2 regions of the Bacillus hominis genome follow, and region 2 is predicted to be linked to the other one. Evidence: a T-box and tRNA genes for the amino acid it is inferred to sense, from the RefSeq annotation. Region 2 holds a T-box; the other holds one or more tRNA genes.
What was found. A T-box is a leader RNA that pairs with one kind of tRNA and senses whether it is charged. The one in region 2 lies ahead of tyrS (tyrosine--tRNA ligase), so its partner is inferred to be a tRNA-Tyr.
Positions count from the first base shown of each region.

Region 1: it encodes a tRNA-Tyr, which carries the amino acid that the T-box ahead of tyrS (tyrosine--tRNA ligase) is inferred to sense. The anticodon was not compared.

Region 1 covers NZ_JAUCFS010000005.1:154,094-157,494, forward strand. The annotation lists rRNA gene QUF93_RS03280 (23S ribosomal RNA) at 1-1,539, shown strand, start outside; rRNA gene rrf (5S ribosomal RNA) at 1,630-1,745, shown strand; tRNA gene QUF93_RS03290 (tRNA-Asn) at 1,755-1,829, shown strand; tRNA gene QUF93_RS03295 (tRNA-Thr) at 1,834-1,906, shown strand; tRNA gene QUF93_RS03300 (tRNA-Glu) at 1,928-1,999, shown strand; tRNA gene QUF93_RS03305 (tRNA-Val) at 2,008-2,083, shown strand; tRNA gene QUF93_RS03310 (tRNA-Tyr) at 2,100-2,183, shown strand; tRNA gene QUF93_RS03315 (tRNA-Gln) at 2,249-2,323, shown strand; tRNA gene QUF93_RS03320 (tRNA-Lys) at 2,329-2,404, shown strand; tRNA gene QUF93_RS03325 (tRNA-Gly) at 2,410-2,481, shown strand; tRNA gene QUF93_RS03330 (tRNA-Ala) at 2,492-2,564, shown strand; gene QUF93_RS03335 (glycerate kinase) at 2,690-3,401, shown strand, end outside.
Region 2 covers NZ_JAUCFS010000005.1:4,245,351-4,248,751, reverse strand. The annotation lists gene QUF93_RS24660 (hypothetical protein) at 1-284, shown strand, start outside; gene QUF93_RS24655 (RNA polymerase sigma factor) at 265-810, shown strand; gene QUF93_RS24650 (hypothetical protein) at 791-1,036, shown strand; T-box leader at 1,114-1,343, shown strand; gene tyrS (tyrosine--tRNA ligase) at 1,414-2,670, shown strand; gene QUF93_RS24640 (YjdJ family protein) at 2,748-3,050, opposite strand; gene QUF93_RS24635 (hypothetical protein) at 3,239-3,367, shown strand.

The sequences.
Region 1 (3,401 bases), 4.1 Mb from region 2:
TAGTCAGGACCTAAGCCGAGGCCGACAGGCGTAGGCGATGGACAACAGGTTGATATTCCTGTACCACCTCTTTATCGTTTGAGCAATGGAGGGACGCAGAAGGATAGAAGAAGCGTGCGATTGGTTGTGCACGTCCAAGCAGTTAGGCTGATAAGTAGGCAAATCCGCTTATCGTGAAGGCTGAGCTGTGATGGGGAAGCTCCTTATGGAGCGAAGTCTTTGATTCCCCGCTGCCAAGAAAAGCTTCTAGCGAGATAAAAGGTGCCTGTACCGCAAACCGACACAGGTAGGCGAGGAGAGAATCCTAAGGTGTGCGAGAGAACTCTGGTTAAGGAACTCGGCAAAATGACCCCGTAACTTCGGGAGAAGGGGTGCTTTCTTAACGGAAAGCCGCAGTGAATAGGCCCAAGCGACTGTTTAGCAAAAACACAGGTCTCTGCGAAGCCGTAAGGCGAAGTATAGGGGCTGACACCTGCCCGGTGCTGGAAGGTTAAGGAGAGGGGTTAGCGTAAGCGAAGCTCTGAACTGAAGCCCCAGTAAACGGCGGCCGTAACTATAACGGTCCTAAGGTAGCGAAATTCCTTGTCGGGTAAGTTCCGACCCGCACGAAAGGTGTAACGATTTGGGCACTGTCTCAACCAGAGACTCGGTGAAATTATAGTACCTGTGAAGATGCAGGTTACCCGCGACAGGACGGAAAGACCCCGTGGAGCTTTACTGTAGCCTGATATTGAATTTTGGTACAGTTTGTACAGGATAGGCGGGAGCCATTGAAACCGGAGCGCTAGCTTCGGTGGAGGCGCTGGTGGGATACCGCCCTGACTGTATTGAAATTCTAACCTACGGGTCTTATCGACCCGGGAGACAGTGTCAGGTGGGCAGTTTGACTGGGGCGGTCGCCTCCTAAAGTGTAACGGAGGCGCCCAAAGGTTCCCTCAGAATGGTTGGAAATCATTCGTAGAGTGCAAAGGCATAAGGGAGCTTGACTGCGAGACCTACAAGTCGAGCAGGGACGAAAGTCGGGCTTAGTGATCCGGTGGTTCCGCATGGAAGGGCCATCGCTCAACGGATAAAAGCTACCCCGGGGATAACAGGCTTATCTCCCCCAAGAGTCCACATCGACGGGGAGGTTTGGCACCTCGATGTCGGCTCATCGCATCCTGGGGCTGTAGTCGGTCCCAAGGGTTGGGCTGTTCGCCCATTAAAGCGGTACGCGAGCTGGGTTCAGAACGTCGTGAGACAGTTCGGTCCCTATCCGTCGTGGGCGTAGGAAATTTGAGAGGAGCTGTCCTTAGTACGAGAGGACCGGGATGGACGCACCGCTGGTGTACCAGTTGTTCTGCCAAGGGCATAGCTGGGTAGCTATGTGCGGAAGGGATAAGTGCTGAAAGCATCTAAGCATGAAGCCCCCCTCAAGATGAGATTTCCCATAGCGTAAGCTAGTAAGATCCCTGAAAGATGATCAGGTTGATAGGTTCGAGGTGGAAGCATGGTGACATGTGGAGCTGACGAATACTAATAGATCGAGGACTTAACCATATAATATGTAGCAATGTTATCTAGTTTTGAAGGAATATATATTTAAAATTCCTTTTGACATTCTGAAAAGAATGTGTATAATGATAAAAGTCTGGTAATGATGGCAGAGAGGTCACACCCGTTCCCATACCGAACACGGAAGTTAAGCTCTCTAGCGCCGATGGTAGTTGGGACCTTGTCCCTGTGAGAGTAGGACGTTGCCAGGCTTATATTGTTCCGCAGTAGCTCAGCGGTAGAGCTATCGGCTGTTAACCGATCGGTCGTAGGTTCGATTCCTACCTGCGGAGCCATTATGCTTCCATAGCTCAGCTGGTAGAGTACTTCCATGGTAAGGAAGAGGTCACCGGTTCAAGCCCGGTTGGAAGCTTGGGAAAATTTTTTATTTTTTGGCCCGTTGGTCAAGTGGTTAAGACACCGCCCTTTCACGGCGGTAACACGGGTTCGAATCCCGTACGGGTCATCACTTTTGGAGGATTAGCTCAGCTGGGAGAGCACCTGCCTTACAAGCAGGGGGTCGGCGGTTCGATCCCGTCATCCTCCACCATATATTTTTAAATGTCGGAGGGGTAGCGAAGTGGCTAAACGCGGCGGACTGTAAATCCGCTCCTTCGGGTTCGGCAGTTCGAATCTGCCCCCCTCCACCATTTTCTTTAAAATAACCTGAAAGGGTTTATTTTTTTGAAAAGATAACCATACTAGTAAATATTAATGGGCTATAGCCAAGCGGTAAGGCAACGGACTTTGACTCCGTCATGCGCTGGTTCGAATCCAGCTAGCCCAGCCATTTACGAGCCATTAGCTCAGTTGGTAGAGCATCTGACTTTTAATCAGAGGGTCGAAGGTTCGAATCCTTCATGGCTCACCATTTTCGCGGAAGTAGTTCAGTGGTAGAATACAACCTTGCCAAGGTTGGGGTCGCGGGTTCGAATCCCGTCTTCCGCTTAATTACTAAGGGGCCTTAGCTCAGCTGGGAGAGCGCCTGCCTTGCACGCAGGAGGTCAGCGGTTCGATCCCGCTAGGCTCCATATAAATGGGGAAAGCTTACATCAAATGATGTAAGCTTTTTTTGTGTTTAAATTCCATTCCAAAAGGAAACTTTTCCGTATATCGTTTAGAATGAAAAAAAGGATTGAATAAGGGGGAGGTAATTATGAAAGTTGTCATTGCATCGGATTCATATAAAGAAAGCCTGAAAGCTATAGAGGTATGTGAAGCTATTGAAAGAGGCTTTGCAGCAATTTTTCCTAAAGCAGAGTATGTTAAAGTACCAATTGGAGATGGAGGCGAAGGAACGGTTGAATCTCTTGTTGGTGCTACAATGGGGAGAATTATAACACTTAGTGTGACAGGACCGCTTGGAGGGAGCGTGCAAGCCTTTTATGGTATGTCTAAGGATAAGAAGACAGCATTTATTGAAATGGCAGCAGCATCAGGATTACAACACGTTCCAATTGAAAAGAGAAACCCGCTTATTACAACGACAAAAGGGACAGGCGAACTTATATTACATGCATTAGATCAAGGAGCTAAACACATTATTTTAGGGCTTGGAGGAAGTGCTACAAATGATGGTGGGGCTGGTATGCTATCTGCCTTAGGCGCAAGATTTATAAATAGGAAAGGTGAGGTAATAGAACCCTCTGGAGGGACATTGCATTTGATAACCACTGTTGACCTTTCTAGGATTGATTCACGCCTGGAGGATATAAAGTTAGAAGCAGCATGTGATGTAGATAACCCTTTAGTTGGACTGAGCGGGGCATCTTTTATATTTGCGAGGCAAAAAGGTGCGAATGTAGAGATGATGAAAGAGCTAGATGAGAATTTAAAACATTATGCTAATATACTTAAACAACATGTGT
Region 2 (3,401 bases):
GGAAAAATGGATATAAAATTGATTTTACAAAAACAAAAGTGTATTTTCGTTGGAATGTATTTGATACGATTTCGGCCAGTCTTGCGGTGTATGCATGCATATGTGTGCAAGCATTAAATATTTTAGTTTCAATCGGCTATACAATTCAAAACCCTTACGTCCAATTTTTTACGAATCAATCACAAGTATGGATTATTGTCGCAAGTATATATTTAATTTCCCGAATTTCATTAACGTTAAAAGGAATAAAGGAGATCAAAAATCATGGCGCAGATTGGGATTGAGGAGGAGCTCATGCTTGCGTACCAAAGTGGGGATCAACAGGCGGGAGAAAAACTATATGTTTTAATCAAACCAGCGCTATATACATTTTTGTATCGATTTAATCGAGATGAACAATTAAGTATCGACCTTGTGCAAGACACGTTTTTAATGCTAGAGCGAAAGAAACATATGTATGAAACCCGAAAAGGCAGAATAAAAACGTATTTATTTCAAATTGGTTATCGTCTTATGATTAATAAATTAAATAGAAGAAAAAAGTGGCGTTCTCTTTTACCGTTTTTAGTGCCGATTCAGGAAAAGGAGTTTTCCCACGAAGATCGGCTCACAGTAAGGGACGCAATTTTGAAAGTTTCTGAAGAGCAAAGAGCGGTCTTGATCCTTTCTTATTATCATGATATGCAGCAAAAAGAAATTGCCGAGGTATTAGATATTCCAGTCGGAACAGTGAAATCGAGACTTCATAGCGGGATAAAGAAATTAAAACAATTGCTGGAGGTGGATGAAATTGAACGAAAATCCCTTTAAAAATGAATATAAATTACAGCAGCATTTAGATAGCGACCATATAGAAATACCGGATTTTCCAAAAACGGTAAGTCGATTCGATCGATTAATCGGATTTCTTGGTTCTCCAGTGAAAGATCCTGTGGAGTCGACGATAGGAAATGATTTATCGGTTGTGTTTCATGTATCGTTATTAGTTGGTATACCGATTCTTTCTCTTATTACAATATTCCTTGCAACGTTGTAAAGGATTGGCAAGGAGAGAAATCCTACCTCTATTTGACACGCCTATATAAATGATGGTATAAAGAAAAGTATATGAATAATTGAGCGTGGAAAGGGAGAAGTAGTGATCATTTCCCTGTTTTAGAGAGCTGATGGTCGGTGGAAATCAGCACATAGATGATCGCGAATTACGCCCCTAGAGCATCTTTTTTCGATTGAATTGTATTCAAAAGGGAAAAGACGGTGCTAAGCCGTTATGTAAATAAGGTGGTAGGCTTTTTTTTGCCTGCAACTAGGGTGGTAACGCGATAATCAAAATCGTCCCTTATTTAAAGGGGCGATTTTTTTATGTTTTCAACCTTCACGCCAGTAATGAACTTAAAGGAGAGTATGTAGGATATGGGTATTTTACAAGATCTTGAATTTCGCGGTCTAATTAATCAGCAAACAGATGCTGAAGGCCTTGAGCAATTATTAGAAAAAGAAAGCGTTAAATTATATTGTGGTTTCGACCCAACAGCGGATAGCTTACACATCGGTCATATGTTACCAGTATTAATGTTACGTCGCTTCCAATTAGCTGGTCACCAACCAATCGCACTTGTTGGCGGTGGTACTGGTATGATCGGTGACCCAAGTGGTAAAAAAGCAGAACGTACATTGAATACGAAAGATACAGTTGCTTACTACACAGAAAGCATTAAAAACCAGCTTTCAAACTTCTTAGAGTTTGAAAACGTGGACAACCCAGCAACGATGGCTAACAACTATGACTGGCTAGGTAACTTAGATGTAATTTCATTCTTACGCGATATCGGTAAAAACTTCGGTTTAAACTATATGTTAGCAAAAGATACAGTAGCATCTCGTTTAGATACTGGTATTTCATTCACTGAGTTTAGTTATATGATTTTACAATCATACGACTTCTTAAACTTATACCAAAACCATAATTGTCGTCTACAAATCGGTGGTAGTGACCAATGGGGTAACATTACAGCTGGTCTTGAATTAATCCGTAAATCAGAAGAAGATGCGAAAGCATTCGGTTTAACAATTCCACTAGTTACAAAATCTGACGGTACGAAGTTTGGTAAAACAGAAGGCGGCGCAATTTGGTTAGACCCAGAGAAAACAACTCCTTACGAGTTCTACCAATTCTGGATTAACACAGATGACCGTGACGTTGTTAAATACTTAAAATACTTCACATTCTTATCTCATGAAGAAATTCTTGAGCTTGAGAAGCAAGTAACTGAAGCGCCAGAAAAACGTGCAGCACAAAAAGCATTAGGCTCTGAAATGACAAAACTTGTTCACGGCGAAGAAGCGTTAGAGCAAGCAATTAAAATTTCAGCTGCATTATTCAGTGGTTCTGTAGCAGAACTTACTGCAAGCGAAATCGAACAAGGATTCAAAGACGTACCATCTGTAGAACGTACTGCAGAAGATACAGTATTAATCGACTTACTTGTAGAAAGCAAAATTTCACCATCTAAACGTCAAGCGCGTGAAGATGTAACAAATGGTGCAATCTATGTAAATGGTGAGCGTACACAAGTATTAGATTACGTTGTAACAGAAAACGACCGCATCGAAGATAAATTCACAATCATTCGCCGCGGTAAGAAGAAATATTTCTTAATTCGTTACTAATAAGAAAAGAAATTAAAACAATAGTACCCCGAATTGTAGGCTGAAAAGTCTATCGTTCGGGGTTTTTATGTATGCATTTAAATTGCCTCATGATTTCTTTTAAATAGAATATGAAGAATTAATACGAGCATATAAAGTAAGCTAACTAACATAACGACAAATGCTGTGGGATAAAATTTTGCTGCATATATAAAGAAATCGATTTGATAAATATCGTCATAATGTGAAACGTACCCTTTAAAATAATTCGTAAACTTAGCGCTATATTTCCATTCATCAGGATAATCTATTAAATTACTCCCCTGATACCAACTAATAAATGCTGAAGTAATAAACAGCATTAAAGAACTTCCTAATTGAACCATTTGGTTTATTGTCAAAATGAATCAACCTCCTATTTTATGGTTATTATAACGTAATAATTTTCTTGAATAAACCATTTTGGCGATAGAGTACAGTTAGCAAGCCTTTAAGCTTGTTGTTTTAATCTCCTTTTCGTGTTCATACGGAAATCACATGTAAGCGGTATGATAAACGTATAACAAATAGAAAGGAGTGGTAAAACGGAATGTCACTAGAAGCGCTCATTATTTTTTCTTTGCTAAATGCGGGTCAGCTTGCAGAGAATACGAAGGTTGATATACATAAAGAGCAGAAAGATGCTTATGTATATGTTCAAAAAGAGGAAAATAAATAATTTTATTTTATATATAAATGACAAAAAGCCAATC